Regions from separate parts of the Micromonospora sp. WMMD987 genome, predicted to be linked through region 3. Evidence: riboswitches for the same ligand, from Rfam matches in the RefSeq annotation. Region 3 holds a riboswitch; each other region holds the start of a gene.
What was found. A riboswitch is a leader RNA that binds a small molecule or an ion and turns the genes downstream of it on or off. The one in region 3 is predicted to bind cobalamin.

Region 1: it holds a riboswitch for cobalamin, as region 3 does, so the genes downstream of both, O7612_RS12445 (ribonucleoside-diphosphate reductase subunit alpha) here and O7612_RS16375 (peptidase) in region 3, are expected to answer to the same signal.
Region 2: it holds a riboswitch for cobalamin, as region 3 does, so the genes downstream of both, cobN (cobaltochelatase subunit CobN) here and O7612_RS16375 (peptidase) in region 3, are expected to answer to the same signal.

Annotation. Positions count from the first base shown of each region.
Region 1 is NZ_CP120861.1:2,952,572-2,958,942, forward strand. It holds gene O7612_RS12445 (ribonucleoside-diphosphate reductase subunit alpha) at 1-1,575, opposite strand, end outside; cobalamin riboswitch at 1,695-1,913, opposite strand; gene O7612_RS12450 (helix-turn-helix transcriptional regulator) at 1,942-2,829, opposite strand; gene O7612_RS12455 (oxidoreductase) at 2,958-3,860, shown strand; gene O7612_RS12460 (hypothetical protein) at 3,916-4,635, shown strand; gene O7612_RS12465 (TetR/AcrR family transcriptional regulator) at 4,728-5,321, opposite strand; gene O7612_RS12470 (PEP/pyruvate-binding domain-containing protein) at 5,329-6,371, opposite strand, start outside.
Region 2 is NZ_CP120861.1:3,315,024-3,321,394, forward strand. It holds gene O7612_RS13925 (FUSC family protein) at 1-545, shown strand, start outside; gene O7612_RS13930 (MFS transporter) at 642-1,865, shown strand; gene O7612_RS13935 (aldo/keto reductase) at 1,939-2,838, shown strand; gene O7612_RS13940 (hypothetical protein) at 2,928-3,263, shown strand; cobalamin riboswitch at 3,429-3,558, shown strand; gene cobN (cobaltochelatase subunit CobN) at 3,866-6,371, shown strand, end outside.
Region 3 is NZ_CP120861.1:3,888,321-3,894,691, forward strand. It holds gene metE (5-methyltetrahydropteroyltriglutamate--homocysteine S-methyltransferase) at 1-2,096, shown strand, start outside; cobalamin riboswitch at 2,328-2,533, opposite strand; cobalamin riboswitch at 2,739-2,877, shown strand; gene O7612_RS16375 (peptidase) at 2,978-4,021, shown strand; gene O7612_RS16380 (hypothetical protein) at 4,054-4,539, shown strand; cobalamin riboswitch at 4,622-4,760, shown strand; gene O7612_RS16385 (cell wall anchor protein) at 4,902-6,347, shown strand; gene O7612_RS16390 (hypothetical protein) at 6,344-6,371, shown strand, end outside.

The DNA of each region.
Region 1 (6,371 bases), 940 kb from region 3:
CAACGCGTCCTGGAGCCCCATCAGCCCCAGCCCGACCGGCCGCCAGCGCGGGTTCGAGGCCGCCGCCTGCTCGGCCGGGTAGTAGTTGATGTCGATCACCCGGTCCAGGAACACCACCGCCGTCCGGACGGTCTCGCGCAGTTTGTCCCAGTCGACGCCGTCGCCGGTCAGGTGCGCGCCCAGGTTGACCGACCCCAGGTTGCACACGGCGGTCTCGGTGTCGCTGTTGACCTCCAGGATCTCGGTGCACAGGTTGGACAGGTGGATCGTGTTGCCCGGCACACCGGTCTGGTTGGACAGCCGGTTGGACGGATCCTTGAACGTCATCCACCCGTTGCCGGTCTGCGCCAGGGTGCGCATCATCCGTCCGTACAGGTCCCGTGCCCTGACGGTGCGGACCGCATTCTTCTCGGCGACCCGGTACGCCGCGTCGAACTCCTCGCCGTACAGGTCGGGCAGTTCCGGGGCGTCCGACGGGTCGATCAACGACCACTCGCCGTCGGCCTCGACCCGGCGCATGAACTCGTCGGGGATCCAGTTGGCCAGGTTGAGGTTGTGGGTACGCCGGGCCTCCTCGCCGGTGTTGTCCCGCAGCTCCAGGAACTCCTCGACGTCCGGGTGCCAGGGTTCCAGGTAGACGCAGGCCGCCCCCTTGCGCCGGCCGCCCTGGTTGACCGCCGCGACCCCGGCGTCGAGGGTCTTCAGGAACGGCACGATCCCGTTCGACCGGCCGTTGGTGCCCCGGATCAACGCGCCCCGGCCGCGCACCCGCGTGAAGGAGATGCCGATGCCGCCGGAGAACTTCGACAGCTTCGCCACCTGGTGGTACCGCTCGTAGATCGAGTCCAGCTCGTCGCGCGGCGAGTCGACCAGGAAACACGACGACATCTGGGTGTGCCGGGTGCCCGAGTTGAACAACGTCGGGGAACTCGGCAGGTAGGCCAGCGACGACATCAGCCGGTAGAACCCGACCGCCTCGTCGGGCGTGGTGGACAGCCCGCAGGCCACCCGCAGCAGCCAGTACTGCGGGGTCTCCACCACCAGCCGCGACCGCGGGTGCCGCAGCAGGTACCGGTCGGCCACCGTCCGCAGCCCGAAGTACTCGAACCGCAGGTCACCTGTGGGGTCGACAGCGTGGTCGACCTGCCCGGCGTGCCGGGCCACGAACGCGGCGGTGTCGTCGGCGATCAGGCCGAGACCGTGGGCGTACCGGACGGACTGGCTGAAGCCCGCCACCGCCTGCCCGCGTACCTCCTTCGCCACGGATGCGGCCAGCAGCCGCGCCGCCAGCCGGGAGTACTGCGGTTCCGTGCCGATCAGCTCCGCCGCCGTCTGGATCGACAGCCTGTCCACCTCGGCCGTGGTCGCCCCGTCGTAGAGGCCGGCGACCGTCGTGGTGGCCACCCGCAGCGGGTCCACCTCGGGCAGGTCGGTGGCCCACCGCCCGACCGCTCTGACGATCCGGTCGACGTCCACCGGCTCGGTGCCGCCGTCGGGCGTGCGCACCCGCAGCACCGGCCGGCGCGGCTCCACCTCGCCCACACCGGGTGGGGGACTCTCCTGTACGACCGTCATGACCTCTCCTCGCCGTCACCGATGACCATCGGACGCGGGAGAACGCCAACGGGCGCGGCGCGACGGCCGCCCCGGAACCTGGCGTCGGTCGTCCCGCGCGACCTCAGGCCGCCGCGCGCGGCAGCGCACGGCGCGCTGGCAGGTCTTCGGACTCGCGGGCCTGACCGGGGTCCACCGGTCGCCTACTGGCCGTCGCTTCCCGGACCTCGCGGTCCAGTGCTCGATGACGGCGGTCGTTCCCACTCACCGCTGCGGGGCAGTCCCGGATTTCCACCGGGTTCCCTGTTGCCTCGACCGCACCCGTCCGGGTGGGGCGAACCAGCTGCGTGGCACACCATATATGGCGTGCATGGGGGAGAGGCAACACTAGATGTCGCGGGGGCGTGTCGGATAACTCTCATCCGACCGTCCGGTGGCCCGCAGCGACGCCAGCAGCCGCAGCGCGTCGGCGTCGGCGCTGCCGGGCTCGGCGGTGAAGACCAGCATGACCGGCCCGGGGCTGCCGGGCAGCGGATAGGTGTCCCAGTCCAGGATGATGTCGCCGACCCCGGGGACCTGGAAGGTCTTGGTGCCGCTGACCGACTCGCGCACGTCGTGCCGGGACCACAGCCGACGGAACTCGGCGCTGCGGATGCTCAGCTCACCGACGATCGCGGTGGCCCGGGGATGGGTGGGGTCGGTGGCGACCGCGGCCCGCAACATGCCGATGTAGTCCATCGCCTGCCGCTCCCAGGCCGCGCACCGCCGCGTCCGCGTCGCCGCCTCGTCGAACATCAGCAGCAGCATGTTGAGCCGGTCCGGCGGGTGGCCGGCCGGGTCGCCGAGCAGCGCCACCGCCCACCGGTTCCAGGCGAGCAGGTCCAGGTGGCGGCCGAGCACCACCGCCGGGGTGTCCATCACCCGCAGCAGCCGCCGGGTGCTCTCCGGCACCCGCTCCGGACCGTGGTCCACCCGGGCCGGCACCGGCCGGCGGGCGGCGCGGGCCAGGGTGAACAGGTGCCGGCGTTCCCCGGCGTCGAGCCCGAGCGCGGCGGCGAGCGCGTCCAGCACGTCGTCGGACGGGCGGACCTCGCGACCCTGCTCCATCCGTTGGTAGTAGTCGGTGCTCAACCCGGCCAGCAGCGCCAGCTCCTCGCGGCGCAGCCCGGTGACCCGGCGGCGTCCGCCCGGCTCCAGGCCGACGTCGCGGGGGTGCAGCCGGCCGCGCCGGGCGCGCAGGAAGTCACCGAGTTCGCGGGCGTACGGATGGGTCATGGGGCCAGTGTGGCGCGGCCCGGACCGGCCCGGGTAGGTCTGCGGGACCTAGGCAACCGGGAACGACCGCGCCCGGCCGGTCCGCCCCTAGCGTCGACGCTCCCACCCCGACCGACCAGGAGCAGCAGATGACATGGACCACCGACCGCATCCCCGACCAGCACGGCCGCACCGCCGTCGTCACCGGCGCGAACTCGGGACTCGGCCTGGTCACCGCCGCCGCGCTGGCCCACCGGGGCGCGCACGTCGTGCTGGCCGTCCGCGACCCCGCCGCCGGTCGGCAGGCCGCCCGCCGGATCGGCGGGACCGTCGAGGTACGCGAGCTGGACCTGGCCTCGCTGGCCTCGGTACGGGCGTTCGCGGCGCGGCTGGCCGCCGACCATCCGGTGCTCGACCTGCTGGTCAACAACGCCGGCGCGGTGCTGCTCGGGCCGCGCCGCACCAGTGTCGACGGCCACGAGCTGCACCTCGCCACCAACCTGCTGGGCCACTTCGCGCTGACCGGCCTGCTGCTGGGCAACCTGGCCGCGGCAGGGGCCGCCCGGGTGGTCAGCCTCAGCTCGATCACCCACCGCAACGCGCACCTGGACTTCGCCGACCTGATGGGCGAGCGCGGCTACCGGGGCACCACAGCGTACGGCCGGTCCAAGCTCGCCACCACCGTCTTCGGCGTCGAACTGGACCGTCGGCTGCGCGCCGCCGGGTCGCCGGTCCTCAGCGTGCTGGCCCACCCCGGCGTCACCCGTACCAACCTGACTCCCCGGGCGTGGGAGCACCGGGGCCGGTGGGGCCGGGTGATCGCCCGGCTCGGCCTGCTGGCCACCCAGCCGGTGGAGCGGGGCGCGTTGCCCCAGCTGCGCGCCGCCACCGATCCCGGGGTACGGGGTGGCCAGTTCTTCGGCCCGGCCCGGTTCTTCCAGACCCGGGGTCCGGTCACCGAGGTCCGGTACAGCCCGGAGGCCGCCGATCCGGTCGTCGGCCGTCGGCTCTGGACGGCGGCCGAGGAACTGACCGGCGTCGGCTACCTCTGACACAGGGGCGCACTAGCATGGCTGCGGTCGGTGACGGCGGCGGAGACGAGGCGAGATGAGATGGCTGGGGCGGGTGCTGGGCGGTGGGAGCCGGCAGGTCCAGGAGGATCCGGTCCGGCAGGCGGCGCTGTCGGCCGAGGTGCGGCAGCGGTTCGGCACCCACCTGGCCGTCCGACCGGCCGACCAGGTGGCGGCGATCGTCGGCCTGCTCGACGACGGGGACGGCCTGGCGGTGGCGGCCGCGATCGTCGGTGAGTTCGCCGCCGCGGCCCACGCGGACCTGCTGGCGCAGACGGCGGAGCTGTACCGGCGTACCGGTCACCGGTTCCCGGTGGACCGGCGCAACTACCGGCCCCTGTGGCGGGAGGCCGGCGGGCGGCTGCACTGGCCGCTGTTCGCGCTGCCGGGCGGCCTGCACCCGTACGTGCACGTCGCCGCCGCCGCCACCGTGGTGGGGGCGCGGGCGTCGCAGCTGGTCCGGGCGACCGACCCGCATCCCCTGCTCGCCCACCTGTTCGAGGTGCTCGACCTCACCACCTGCGGCTGGGAGTACGGCCGGGTGCGGGTGGACCACGACGGGGCGTCACTGGTCGGTCGGCTGATCTCGACCACCCGGGACGTCCGGGCGGCGATGAAGGAGCCCCCGTCGCTGCCGCCGTCGGTGCGCGAACTCATGCGCACCAACCGGACGGTCGACGTCTTCGACCTCACCGGCGGCCGGGTCGTCGGCACCATCAACGTGGGCGGTGAGCTGCGACCGGCGCTGCTGACCTGACGCCGGGCCGACCGGCGGCCGACGCGGCTGCCGCCGGCCGGGTCCGCCGACCGCCGTCGACGCCCCGGTCCGGCGCACCGCCCACGACCGGGTCAGGCGAAGACCAGTTCCAGGTGGTGGTCGAGGACCGCCGTCGCCTGCTCCGGGGTGTACTGCCCGCCGAGCAGGTACATCCCCAGTCCCTCCACCAGCGCCAGCAACCCCGCCGCGGCGTCCGACGCTGCCCCTGCCCGGCCGGCGGGTGACGCCGGTGGACGCGGCAGCAGCCCGGCGACGAACTCCACCAGTTGCTCGGTGTCCGGCCGCAGGCCGGGAGCCGCCGCCGGGTGCAGGGCGGTCCAGGACAGGAACGCCAGCGCCACCCGGCCGTCCGCGCGGGCCGCCTCGTCCAGCGGCAGCAACGCCTCCAGCAGGGTGCGCAGCAGCAGTCGGGGCGCCGGGTCCGGGCCGAGCGCCGCGACCGCCGACTCGACCCGTGCCCGGCCCCGGTCGCGGACGACGGACAGGGCGAACGCCATCATCTCGTCCTTGGTGGTGAAGTAGTGCTGCACCATCCCGGCGGAGACCCCCGCCTCGGCGGCCACGTGCCGCAGGCTCACCGCCTCCAGGCCCCGGTCGGCGGCGACCCGCATGAGCGCGTCGGCGATCAGGGTGCGCCGCTGGCGGGGGTCGACCCTCTTGGGCATCGGGGTCCTACCGTCCCGTCGTCACGGTGCCGGCCGCACCGTCCACGGTGACCACCTGGCCGGTGACGATCCGCGAGGTGACGCCCGGCACGCTGATCACGGCCGGAATCCCGTACTCGCGGGCCACCGTGGGGCCGTGCGCCATGATCGCGCCGGTCTCGGTGACCAGGGCCGCGGCGGTCAGGAACAGCGGCGTCCAGCCCGGGTCGGTGGTGGCGGTCACGAGGATCTCCCCGGGTTCGAGGTACGCGGTGGCCGGGTCGGTGATCACCCGGGCCGGGCCGGTCACCCTACCCGTCGCCGCCCCCACGCCCCGCAGCAGTCCCTCCCCGTCGTCGCTGGCCGGCAGGGTGCTCTCCACGTCGGTCCCGTCGGAGAGGATCGCCACCGGCACCACCCGGCGGCGCAGTTCGCGCCGGTGCGTCGCCCGGCGTCGGGCGACCAGCCCGGTCAGGTCGGCGCCGTCGAGGGCCGCCTCGACCTCGTCGAGGGTGAGGAACATGACGTCGTCCGCCACCGGGAACAGCGTCGCCCCGATCAGCAGCAACTGCTCGCGGACGGCCTGGAGCCGGTACAGTCCGGCGAACTTCCCGGACTCCCGCAGTCCCGCCAGCCGCCGCGCCCGCCGCAGCAGGAAGACCGCGATCCGGCCCCGGACCGGGCGCTGCCGGACCGCCCGCGCGGCCAAGCTGTCGAGCGCGGCCCCGGCGGCTTCGGCGGCCTCGGCGAAACGCCGGTCGGGGGCCAGCGCGGGGTCGGTGAGCCGCAGGTAGTTCGCGATCGCCGCGAAGACCGGGGTGGGGTCCTCGGCCCAGCGCGGCACGCCGACGTCGGCCTCGGCCGCGGCCCGGTGGCCGTAGCGGGACAGGAAGGCGGACAGGTCGATCTCGGGCAGCCCGCCCCGGAGGTACCGGGCCGCCAGCTCGGCCGGTGGCGTGTCGAGGAGCAGCTCGCGGTGCGGCCGGGCGGCCGATGCCAGCGCCCAGAGCGCGAGGTCCATCTCGATGGTCACGTTGTGCGGGACGCCGCGCAGCACGGCGTGGATCTCGT
Region 2 (6,371 bases), 570 kb from region 3:
ACGACGCGCCCGCCGCGGTGGCCGCCCTGGAGCAGGCCCGGCAGCTCGACGTGGAGCCGCTGCGCGAGGCCGTCCTCGCCGCCGGTGAGGCGGTCCGGCTGCACGTCCGCCGTCGCCGGCACATCGGCCGGCTCCGGAGCGTGGACGCCTCCATCGGCCAGCTCGACTACGCGGTACGCAACGTCCGGGTGCTGGCCAGGGCAGGGGTGACGTTCAGCCGGCTGCCCGCCCCCGTCCCGCCCGAGCTGGGCGCCGCGCTGCGCGACCTGTCCCGGGCCGTCGAGGCGGCCGGTCGGGCGCTCGCGGCCGACCTGGAGGGCGCGGAGGAGGTCGGCGACCGGCACGCCGAGGACGCCGACCGGGCCGCCCTGGCGGCGGTGCGGACCGCCGGGCGGCTCTTCACCCCCGGCCAGAGCCTGCCGCTGGCGATGATCGTCGGCCAGATCCGGGCCACCGCCATCGACCTGTTGCGCGGGGTACGCGCCGACGACGACGCCGCCGTGCTGGCCCGGGTGGACGAGGCGCTCGGGCTGCCCGCGCTCTGACGCGCCTGTGGTAAGGAGCGCATACCGCTTGTGGGCGTGACGGATCCGGTGTGAGATCGACGGCGGCACCGTCATACCCGGAAGGACCGCACCGTCGTGAGCGTAACCAGCCCACCCCACAGCGCCGTACCCGCGGCGGTGCTGGCCGCCCGCAACGGCGTCACCGTGGTCTTCGCCCTCAACGGGCTCGCCGTGGCCACCTGGTTCGCCCGGGTTCCCGCCGTCCGGGAGGCGCTCGGTCTCAGCGCCGGCCGGCTCGGTCTGCTGCTGCTGGCCATGTCCGGCGGCGCGGTGCTGGCGCTGACCAGCGCCGGCCTGGTGACCCAGCGGTTCGGCCCCGCCCGCACCGTGGTCGGCTCGACGGTGCTGGTGGCGGCCGGGCTGGCCGGGGTGGGCCTGGCCGCCGGCCCGCTCGGTTCGCTGCCCGGCGTCGCGGTCGGCCTGTTCGCCCTCGGCTACGGCTCCGGCACCTGCGACGTGGCGATGAACGTCGAGGGCGCGGCGGTGGAGAAGCGCCTGGGCCGTACGATCCTGCCCCGGTTCCACGCCGCCTGGAGTCTCGGCTCGGTGGCCGGCGCGGGCCTCGGTGCCGGCGCGGCCCGGCTCGGTGTGCCGATCAGCGTCCATCTCGCGGTGCTGGCGGCGCTGGTCCTCGGCGGCACCCTGCTCGGTGCCCGGCTGTTCCTGCCCGCCGCGCACGCCGAGGGCGGGTCGACCCGTCGCGGCGGCCTGCTCGCGGCCTGGCGGGAACCGCGCACCCTGCTCATCGGCGCGCTGGTGCTGGTGATGGCGTTCACCGAGGGCAGCGCGAACGACTGGCTGGCGGTCGCCTTCGTCGACGGCTACGGGGCCAGCGAGGCCGCCGGCGCCGCCGTCTTCGGGGTTTTCGTCGCCGGTATGACCATCGGTCGGACCGCCGGCACCGTGGCCATCGACCGGTGGGGCCGGGTGCCGGTGCTGGTCGGCACGATCCTGCTCGCCGCCGCCGGCTCGCTGCTGGCGGTGCTGGCCGGTTCCGGCCCGCTCGCCGTGGTCGGGGTGGTCCTCTGGGGACTCGGCGCGTCCCTCGGCTTCCCGGTCGGGATGAGCGCCGCCGCCGACGACGAGGACCGGGCTCCCGCCCGGGTCAGCGTCGTCGCGGTGATCGGCTACACGTCGTTCCTGGCCAGTCCGCCGCTGCTGGGTCTGCTGGGGGACCGGGTCGGCATCCTGCACGCCCTGCTGGTGGTGCCGGTGCTGCTGCTCCCGACGCTGGCCCTGGTGCCGGCGACCCGCCCGCCGGCCGGACCGAAGCCCACCGCGCCGACAGTAAAAAGCTAGCAGTCACCGACCGTCACCGGTATCGGCTGCGCGCCCGATCACCCGGGCGGCCGGTGCTGGCTAGGGTCGCCGGATGCCGACCGAGATCACCGCCGCAGCGGCGGACCGCTGGACCCTGGGTGACCGCACCGTGCACCGACTGGGGTTCGGCACCATGCGGATCACCGTGCACCCCGACCGGGACCGGGCGGTGCGCCTGCTGCGCCAGGCCGTCGACCTGGGGGTCGACCACCTCGACACCGCCGCCTTCTACGTCTCGCCGGGCGGCACGCTGCGGGTCGGCACCGGCCCCGCCCGGTACGCCACCGAGCTGATCCGCGCCGCGCTCGCCCCGTACCCGGAACACCTGGTCGTCGCCACCAAGGTGGGCATCCGGTACGACCCGGCCCTCGGCGTGCATGAGGAGGCCGGCCCGGCGCAGCTGCGCGCCCAGGTGGAGGAGAACCTGCGTCGCCTGGGCCGCGACCACCTCGACCTGGTCAACCTGCGGATCGTCAAGCGCCCGCCCCCGGACTCCGTGGCTGAACGCTTCGGCGCGCTGGCCGAGATGCGCGACGCCGGACTGATCCGGCACCTGGGCCTGTCCAACGCCCGCCTCGACCACCTCGACGAGGCGCAGGGCATCGCCCCGGTGGTCTGCGTGCAGAACAACTACGCCCTGGACAACCGTGGAGACCAGGACGCCCTGATCCGCGAGTGCGCCGCCCGGGGGATCGCCTACGTGCCGTACTTCGCGTTGGCCGGGACCAACCGGGAGGGCGGGGCGCGCACCGACCACGCCCCGGCGGTCCTCACCGTCGCCCGCGCCCACCACGCCACCCCGCAGCAGGTACGGCTCGCCTGGATCCTGCACCAGGGTCCGCACGTGCTGGCCATCCCCGGCACCGGGGATCCGGCCCACCTGGTCGAGAACGTCGCCGCCGGCGCGCTGCGGCTCAGCCCCGACGACCTGACCGCCCTCGACCGGTCGTGAGGGGTTCGCAGCAGACTGTCACCGAGTTCGCAGTGTCCTACCAGGTAGGGATGCTGCACTGGAGGGACGCCGAGGAGAGGAGCGGGCAGATGGGCTGGATCCACCGGCGGCCCTGGGTCGCCGAGAGCATCCCGACCAGGCTCGACCGGGAGGCCACCCGGGAGGACCTGACCGCGTTGACGGACTTCGTGACCACCCACCGTGGAGTGGAGTTCTATCTGGAACCCGAGACCACCGCCACCGACACCACCGTGGTGGCGATCGCGCACGACGGGGAGTGGATCCGCCGCCGTGCCGGCTCCCCGCGGGCGGCGGCGAAGCTGGCCCACCGGCACGCGGTGCCGCTGTACGAGGCGGCGAAGATCGGTTATCCGGAACGGATGCGCGCCTGGAACCGGCTCCACCCCGAGCGCCGCGCCCGCTGACCGCCGCGCCCACCGACCGCCGCAGCCATGTGCCGCCAGAGGCGCGGCTGCGGCGGTCCGGTGCTGTTCGGCCTCGTCACCGGGTCGCCGGGTGCGCCGCCGGGCCGGCCGCCGCCGTTGACCCGGGGTAAGGAGTGTGGCAGCATTCGCGGCCTGACGGCAGTGAAGGAAGTCGGTGCGATTCCGACGCGGTCCCGCCACTGTCACCGGGGAGCGATCCCCCCTCGTGGGTCACGACCGTGCGTGTGCGGTTGGAAGGCCGGGGGTGAGCGTCGATCCGGGAGCCAGGATACTTCGGCCGTCGGAGAACCCCAGGGCGTGGACACCCGAGGAGGAACCGATGACGCGCAGCGTCGCCACCGGCCCGATGACGGCCGGTGATCCCCGCAGCATCGCCGAGCGTGTGCCGCCGCGTGCCGGCACCGTTCCCACCGCCGGCCGTCGCCGGGTCGGTTGGCCTGCCGGACACCGCTGACGCCCGGTCCGACCACCCTGCCGTCCGGCGGGGTGGTCGGTACCCCCGTCGCCGCTGACCGGCCTCCCTCCCGCCCCGACCGGCCCGGCCCCGTGGTCGAGCCGGCCGTCACTCTCCGGAGCCGCACGTGCGCATCCTGCTGCTGTCCACCGCCGACACCGACCTGCTCGCCGCCCGCGCCAGCGCCGCCGACTACCGGCTCGCCAACCCCACCCGGGTCGAGCGGGACGCCGTACCGGCCCTGCTCGACGGCGTGGACCTGGCCGTCGTACGACTGCTCGGTGGCCGGCAGACGTGGCCGGACGGCCTCGCCGCGGTGCTCGGCTCCGGCGTGCCCACGATCGTGCTCGGTGGCGAGGCGGTGCCCGACGCGGAGCTGATGGCGGCGTCCACGGTGCCCTCCGGGGTGGCCACCGAAGCCCTGTCCTACCTGGTCGAAGGGGGTGCGGAGAACCTCGCCCAGCTGGCCCGGTTCCTCGGCGACACGATCCTGCTGACCGGTGAGGGCTTCGACCCGCCCACCCCCACCCCGCCGTACGGCATCCTCGACCGCCGCCCGACGCCCCGCCCGGACACCGGGACCGGGGGGCCGCCGGACGGCGACGGGCGGCCCACGGTGGGGATCGTGTTCTACCGGGCGCACGCGCTGGCCGGCAACACCGGTTTCGTCGAGACCCTCGCGGACGCGGTCGACGCGGCCGGTGGGCACCCGCTGCCGATCTTCTGCGGCTCGCTGCGCGGACTCACCCCCGGCGACGGGCCGCTGGAACTCTTCGCCCGCTGCGACGCCCTCGTCGTCACCGTTCTCGCCGCCGGGGGGACGGTCGCCGCCGACGCCTCCGGCGGTGGTGACGAGGACGCCTGGGACGTCGGCGCGCTGGCCGCCCTCGACGTACCGGTGATCCAGGCGCTCTGTCTGACCAGCACCCGCGAGCAGTGGGCCGGCAGCGACGCCGGGCTCTCCCCGCTGGACGCGGCGATGCAGGTGGCCATCCCCGAGTTCGACGGCCGGATCGTCACCGTGCCGTTCTCGTTCAAACGGATAGACGCCGACGGGCTGTCGGTCTACGCAGCCGACGCCGAGCGGGCCGCCCGGGTCGCCGGGATCGCCGTCCGGCAGGCCCGGCTGCGGCACCTGCGGCCCGCCGACCGGCGGCTGGCGGTCGTGCTCAGCTCCTACCCGACGAAACACTCCCGGGTCGGCAACGCCGTCGGGCTGGACACCCCGGCCTCGGCGGTACGGCTGCTCGCCGCCCTCGCCGCCGCCGGCTACCACCTCGGCGACGCGCCACCGCCCACCGACGGCGACGCGCTGATCCACGCGCTGATCGCCGCCGGTGGCCACGACGTCGAGTGGCTCACCCCGGAACAGTTGTCCGCCGCCGAGGCCCGGGTGCCCGGGGAGACCTACCGGCGCTGGTTCGACCAGGTGCCGGCCGACCTGCGGGACCGGATGCGGGAACACTGGGGCGAGCCACCCGGCGGGCTCTACACCGACGGCGGTGACATCGTCCTGGCCGGGCTGCGGTTCGGCAACGTCACCCTGCTGATCCAGCCGCCACGCGGCTTCGGCGAGAACCCGATCGCCATCTACCACGACCCCGACCTGCCGCCCAGCCACCACTACCTGGCCGCGTACCGGTGGCTGGCCGCACCCGTCGACGACGGCGGCTTCGGCGCGGACGCCGTGGTGCACCTCGGCAAGCACGGCACCCTGGAATGGCTGCCCGGCAAGGGCCTCGGGCTGGCCGCCGACTGCGCCCCCGACGCCGTGCTCGGCGACCTGCCGCTGGTCTACCCGTTCATCGTCAACGACCCCGGCGAGGGCACCCAGGCCAAGCGGCGGGCGCACGCCGTCGTCGTCGACCACCTGGTGCCCCCGATGGCCCGCGCCGAGACCTACGGCGACCTGGCGAAACTCGAACAGCTCCTGGACGAGTACGCCACCGTGCAGGCGCTCGACCCGGCGAAGGTGCCGGTGGTCCGGGGGCAGATCTGGGAGCTGGTGCGCGCCGCCGAACTGCACCACGACCTGCACACCGAGGCGATGCCCGCCGCCGACGACTTCGACGACTTCGTGCTGCACCTCGACGGCTACCTGTGCGAGGTCAAGGACGTGCAGATCCGCGACGGACTGCACGTCCTGGCCGAGGTGCCCACCGGGGAGGCCCGGGTCAACCTCGTCCTGGCCGTGTTGCGCGCCCCCCAGGTGTGGGGCGGCAGCCGTACCCTGCCCGGCCTGCGGCAGGCCCTCGCCGCCGGCTACGGCCTGGACGAGCAGGTGCTGCTCGCCGAGCCCGGGGCGCGGGTGGCGGTGCCGGCGGCGCTGACCGACGTCGTGGACGGGCCGGCGGTCACCGCCGCCGACGCCGTGGACCTGATCGAGGCACTGGCCCGCCGGCTCGTGCTCGGCATGGAGACCCTCGGCTGGGATCCCGTCCGCGCCGACGCGGTGGTCGCCGAGGTGACCGGTGCCGACTGCCCCGACGCCGTCGCGGTGCTGCGTTTCGCCGCCCGGGAGGTGGTGCCCCGGCTGGACCGCACCACCGACGAGATCACCCACACCCTCGGTGCGCTCGCCGGCCGGTTCGTGCCGCCGGGGCCGTCCGGGTCGCCGACCCGGGGCCTGGTCA
Region 3 (6,371 bases):
CCGAGGTGTGGCGGACGCTGCGTGACGCCCGGCTCGACGCGATCCCGTCCAACACGTTCTCCTACTACGACCACATGCTCGACACCGCCGTCGCGGTCGGTGCGGTCCCCCGCCGGTTCGCCCGGCTCGGCCTCGGTCACCTCGACACCTACTTCGCCATGGCCCGTGGTGTCGATGCCGCGCCCGCGTTGGAACTCACCAAGTGGTTCGACACCAACTACCACTACCTGGTGCCGGAGATCGACCCCGACACCGTGTTCGCGGCGAATCCGGCAAAGGCGCTGGGCGAGTATGCGCAGGCACGTGACCTCGGCATCACCACCCGTCCGGTGCTGGTCGGGCCAGCCACCTTCCTGCTGCTGGCCAAGGGCGACGACCCGTTCGCCCGGCTCGACGACCTGGTCGACACGTACGCCCGGATCCTCACCGCCCTGGCCGACGCGGGCGTGGCCTGGATCCAACTGGACGAACCCGCCTACGTCGCCGACCGCACCCCGGCCGAGATCGACGGTCTGCGGCACGCCTACCGACGCCTCGGTGAGCTGCCCCACCGCCCCCGGATCTTCGTCGCCACCTACTTCGGTGACCTCGGCGACGCGCTGCCGGCGCTGCTGGACACCCCGGTCGAGGCGGTCGGCCTGGACCTGGTCGCCGGCCCGGGCAACCTGCACCGGCTCGCCGCAGCCGGTCCCCTGCGCGGCAGGACCGTCGTCGCCGGTCTGGTCGACGGGCGCAACATCTGGCGCACGGATCTACGCGCCGCTGTCGCCGCCGGTGCCACGGTCGGCGGACTGGCCGACCACGTGGCGGTGTCCACGTCCTGTTCGCTGCTGCACGTCCCGGTCGACCTGTCCGCCGAGACCTCCCTCGACCCGGAACTGTCCGCTCGACTCGCGTTCGCCCGGCAGAAGGTCGACGAGGTGGTCCTGCTCGGCCGGGCGCTGCGCGACGGCACCACCAGCCTGCCGGCCCCGCCGCCGTCCGTCCCGCCGGCGTGGCGGCACGATGACGTACGCGGCCGGTTGGCGGCGCTGCGCCCCACCGACCGGCACCGCGGCGACTACGCCGAGCGGGCCGCCCGCCAACAGGAACGGTTGGGGCTGCCGGACCTGCCGACCACCACGATCGGCTCGTTCCCGCAGACCACCGAGCTGCGCCGGGCCCGTGCCGCACACCGCGCCGGCACTCTCGACGACGCCGGCTACACGCAGCGGATGCGCGCCGAGGTGGAGCAGGTCATCCGGTTGCAGGAGCGGCTGGGCCTGGACGTGCTGGTGCACGGTGAGCCGGAGCGCAACGACATGGTCCAGTACTTCGGGGAGCAGCTCGACGGTTTCGCCGCCACCACGCACGGCTGGGTGCAGTCCTACGGCTCCCGGTGCGTCCGCCCGCCGATCATCCACGGGGACGTGGCCCGCCGTGCCCCGATGACCGTCGAGTGGTCCACCTACGCGCAGTCGCTGACCGACCGCCCGGTCAAGGGCATGCTCACCGGCCCGGTCACCATCCTGGCCTGGTCGTTCGTCCGTACCGACCAGCCCCTGGCCGACACCGCCGACCAGGTCGCGCTCGCGCTGCGCGACGAGTGCCGCGACCTGGAGGCCGCCGGGATCCGGATCATCCAGGTCGACGAACCCGCCCTGCGGGAGACCCTGCCGCTGCGCCGGGCCGACCAGACGGCGTACCTGGACTGGGCGGTGAACGCGTTCCGTCTCGCCACCAGTGGCGTCGCCGACGACACCCAGATCCACACCCACCTGTGCTACAGCGAGTTCGGCGAGGTGATCACCGCGATCGACGCTCTCGACGCCGATGTCACGAGCATCGAGGCGTCCCGCTCGAAGATGGAGATCCTCGACGACCTCGCCGCGATCGGCTACCGCCGGGGCGTCGGCCCCGGGGTGTGGGACATCCACTCGCCCCGCATCCCGCCCCACGATGAGGTGGTCGACGCGCTCCACCGGGCCGTCGCGGCCGTGCCCGCCCGGCGGTTGTGGGTCAACCCGGACTGCGGTCTGAAGACCCGTGCCTACGCCGAAGTCGAGGCGTCCCTCCGACACCTGGTCGCAGCCGCCATCGAGGTCCGCCGGAGCTGATCGGGCAGGTACGGGCGGGCTCCCTCACGGAGTCCGCCCGTACCTCCTGCGCATTCCGCCTACGGGCAGGCCCGGGCGGCTCGGGTGAGTGCCCTGGGTGCGGCTGGTGTCCGTCTCCTTTGCCGAGTCGGGTGAACTCGACAGGGAGCGGTGCGGTCGCGCGCAGCACCGGATGTCGTGCTGTCGCCGATGGCCGACCCGCCCGCGAAGGTCGCCGAGCTCTCCGCGTGCGGATGCACGTGGGCAGTGGGCAGGTCTTCGGACTCGTGGGCGTCGTGCTCAGGCCTACCGGCCGTGGCTTCCCAGGCCCTGTGGGTCCAGTGCTGATGGCGGCGGTCGTTCCCACTCACTGCTGCGGGGCAGTCCCGGTCTCGCACCGGGTTCCCGCTTGCGCCGCCACCTGGTGGGCGTGGCGGACCGACTGCGGTGTCACGATATCGCGTCGGGTTCCGACACGGCGGCGCTTCCTGCCGCAGCGTCACCTACCGGGGGCGGCAGTGAGTGAATGCGCCGTCGGTGACCATGTTCGCGTCGGGTGGTGCGAGTACGGTCGTCTTCGTCCGGGATGGACGACCATTGTGCCAACTCTCACCAGCCGTGTTCGCCTGGTTGCGCATTGACATCCGGTGTCGCGGGAGATCAGACTGTCGCGACAACTGCAGCAACGCGTGCGCGGGGGAAGTCCGGTCGAAGTCCGGCGCTGGCCCGCAACGGTAGGTCGTCGAGGTGGCAGACACCCTGACGGCGAGCCCGAATACCCGCCGCACGCGTGATGTCCGTTCCCCACCCGTCGTGGCCCACGGGTCGGAGGCCGGTCGATCCTGCCTGTCGGTGGTGGTCGTCCGGGTTCTGACGACCGCCGGGCCGGAAAGGCGCTTCCGATGGTCGTCCGCCTGAGCCGGCACCGCCTGCTCGCCCTGTTCTGCGGCGTACTCGTCGCTCTCACCCTCGCCACACCCGCGACCGCCGTACCCGCACATCCCGGCGTCGACCGGGCCGGGGCCGCCGCCGGCTGGCTCGCGCGGCAACTCGTCGACGGTGAACGATTCGAGGTGGTCTTCGACGGCGTCGCCTACCCCGACCAGGGGTTGACCCTCGACGCGGTGTTCGCCTTCGCCGCCGCCGGTGTCGCCGACGACTTCGGGACACGGGCGCTGGCCTGGGTCACCCGACCGGACGTCCGCGACGGTTACGTCGGTGACGGCGGCACCGAGGCGTACGTGGGCGCGACCGCGAAACTCGCCCTCACGGTGCAGGTACGCGGGGGCGACCCGACCGACGTCGGTGGGGTGGACCTGATCGCCCGGCTGCGGGGGCTGGAATCGTCCAGCGGCCGGTTCACCGACCGGTCGGCGTACGGGAACTACAGCAACGCGTTCAGCCAGTCCTTCGCGATCCTCGCCCTGGACCGCACCGCGCAGGGTGCGCCCGGAACCGCCGCCACCTGGCTGGCCGGGACCCGCTGCCCGGACGGCGGATACCCGCTGCTGCCCGCCCAGCCGGTGTGCACCTCCGATGTGGACGCCACCGCACTGGCGGTGCAGGCGCTCCAGGCGGCGGGCCGCCCGGCCGCCGCTGCCGCCGGGCTGCGCTGGCTGGTGTCGGTGCAGGGCGCCAACGGTAGCTTCGCCGACTCGTCGGGCGTCCCGAACGCCAACAGCACCGGGCTCGCTGCGCAGGCGCTGCGCACCGGCCACCGGCCGTTGGCCTGGGCGCGGGCACGGGCGTTCCTGGTCGGCCTGCAGGTGGGTTGCGGCGCAGCGCCGGCCGACCGGGGCGCGGTCGACTTCGACGGCGGCACCTTCGACCCGGCCACCGCCACCCGCGCCACCGGTCAGGCCGTCCTGGGCCTGACCGGGGACGGCTACGCCACGCTCTCCGCCGCGACCGCCGGTTCCGGCGCACCGGTGCTCACCTGTCCCTGACCTGTCGCGCCGACCCGAACCCGGGAGGACCTGTGTTCCGTCTCCGATCCATCGTCCGTGTACGGCTCGCCAGCCTGGTGGCCGCCGCCGTCGCCGCCGTCGCCCTGACCGCCGTGGAGCCCGCGCCCCAGGCGGCGCACGCCGCAGCCTGCACCGGCACCTCAGGGGTCACCGTCGTTGTCGACTTCGCCGCGCTCGGCGGGGGCGTGCAGGTCGCCTGTGCCCTGGGCGACCCGGCCACCGGGGTGGCCGCCCTGCAGGGGGCCGGTTTCACGGTGACCGGCACCTCGCGCTGGGGTCTGGCGTTCGTCTGCCGGATCAACGGCAAGCCCACGGCCGCGACGGACCCGTGTGTCAACACGCCGCCGGCCACCGCCTACTGGTCGTACTGGCATGCCCCGGCGGGCGGGTCGTGGTCCTACAGCTCCTCGGGCGCCAGCGGCTACAACCCGGCTCCGGGCAGTGTCGAGGGCTGGGCGTTCGGGGCGGGCGCCGCGCCGAGCATCGCCGCACCCTGACCCGGACCGCAGCCCTGGTGTGGCCGGTGCGTCGGCTGCCGGCTGCCGCCCTGGCGTCCTGTGACGCCAGGGCGGTACCGTGTCGACATCCGGTGCGCCGGGTGCTCAACTGCATACGTCCCGTGTGGGGGGAAGCCGGTAGAGGCCGGCGCTGACCCGCAACCGTGAGCGAGGGGTCCTCTCGCGAGCCGGAATGCCCCGCCCGGGACGAGCGGCTTCCACTGTCGAGGTCTACAGGGTGAGGTCCGGGCTGCCGTCGACGGTCCGTTCACCCCGCTCGCCGCAGCGCGCGGAGCGGGATGACGGGTCCGGGGAGGGTGTGTTCCGGAGTTCTCACCGACCGCTCTGCGAAAGGCACTCCCATGCTTCTGTCCCGGCGTCTCGCCACCGGTCTCGGCGCGATCGTGGCGACGACCGTCGTCACGGCAGCCGTGCCCCTGGCCGGGGTGGCCGCACCCGCCCCGGCCGATGCCGCCGCCGCGCGTGACGCCACCTCGTGGCTGGCCGGTGAATTCGCCGACGGCACGCTGCCCGGACCGTACGGTGGCCAGGACTGGGGCCTGACCATCGACGGGATCATCGCGATGTCCGCCACCGGCGGGTCGGCACCGACGCGACAGGCGGCGACCGGGCAGGTCGCGGCGCACGTCCGGTCCTACAACAGCTACGACGACTGGGGCATCGAGGGTTTCACCGACGGCGGGGCGACCGCGAAGCTGCTCTACGTCGCGTCCGCCGCCGGTGCCGACCCCACCGACTTCGGCGGGTACGACCTGCGGGCGGTGACGCTGTCCCTGCTGGCCGGGGCGGACGCCGGTCACCAGCGGGGACGGATCACCAGCCGTGTCACGGCCGACAGTGGACCGGACGCCAGCAACACCTTCGACCAGTCCTTCGCCGTGCTGGGTCTGGCCCGCAGCGGTGACCTGCCGCAGGACACCGTCGACTTCCTCGTCCGGCAGCAGTGCGCGGCCGGAGGCTTCCGGCTCTACCCGGACACCGCGGACGGCCCTTCGCCGTCCTGCGACGAGCAGCCGGGCGCGACCCTCGACGTCGACTCGACGGCGATGGCCGTGCAGGCGTTGCTGGCCGCCGCCGACGCCGGTGCCACCGGGGCGAGCGACGCCGCCCGCAGGGGCGCGGACTGGCTGGTGGGGCAGCAGCACGCCGACGGTTCGTTCGGCGGTTCCGGCCCGACCACCGGCGCGAACTCCAACAGCACCGGGCTGGCCGGGCAGGCGCTCGCCGCTGCCGGCCGGGACAGCCAGGCCGCACAGGCCGCACACGCGGTGGCCGGGGTGCAGCTCACGGCGGCGAACGGTGGTGCTGCCGCCGGTGACGCGGGGGCGATCGCCTACCACGCCGAGTCGTTCACCAGCGCCGTCACGGCCGGGATCACGGACACCGACCGGGACCAGTGGCGCAGGGCCACCGCGCAGGCCCTCCTCGGACTCGCCCAGGTGCCGCTGGGCCGCATCGGTCTCGACCTGCCGCCGACGTCGCCGACGCCGACCGGCACCGCGACTCCGACGCCGACCACCTCTGCCACTCCGACCACCTCTGCCACACCGACACCGACGACGACCCCGGCCGGTCCGAGCCCGAGCGCCACCGGTAGCCCGGCGACGCCCTCCCCCACCGTGTCATCGACCGACACCGCCGCGCCGACCACCACCCCGGCCGCTCCCCCGCTGCCCGGTCTCCCCACCACCGGCGCGGCGATCATCGGGTACGTGCTGGTCGCATTGCTGCTGATCGGCGGCGGTGTGGTGCTGTTGGTGCTCGGACGTCGACGGCGGGCAGCATGAGCAGCCGGGCCGCTCATGCCGCGA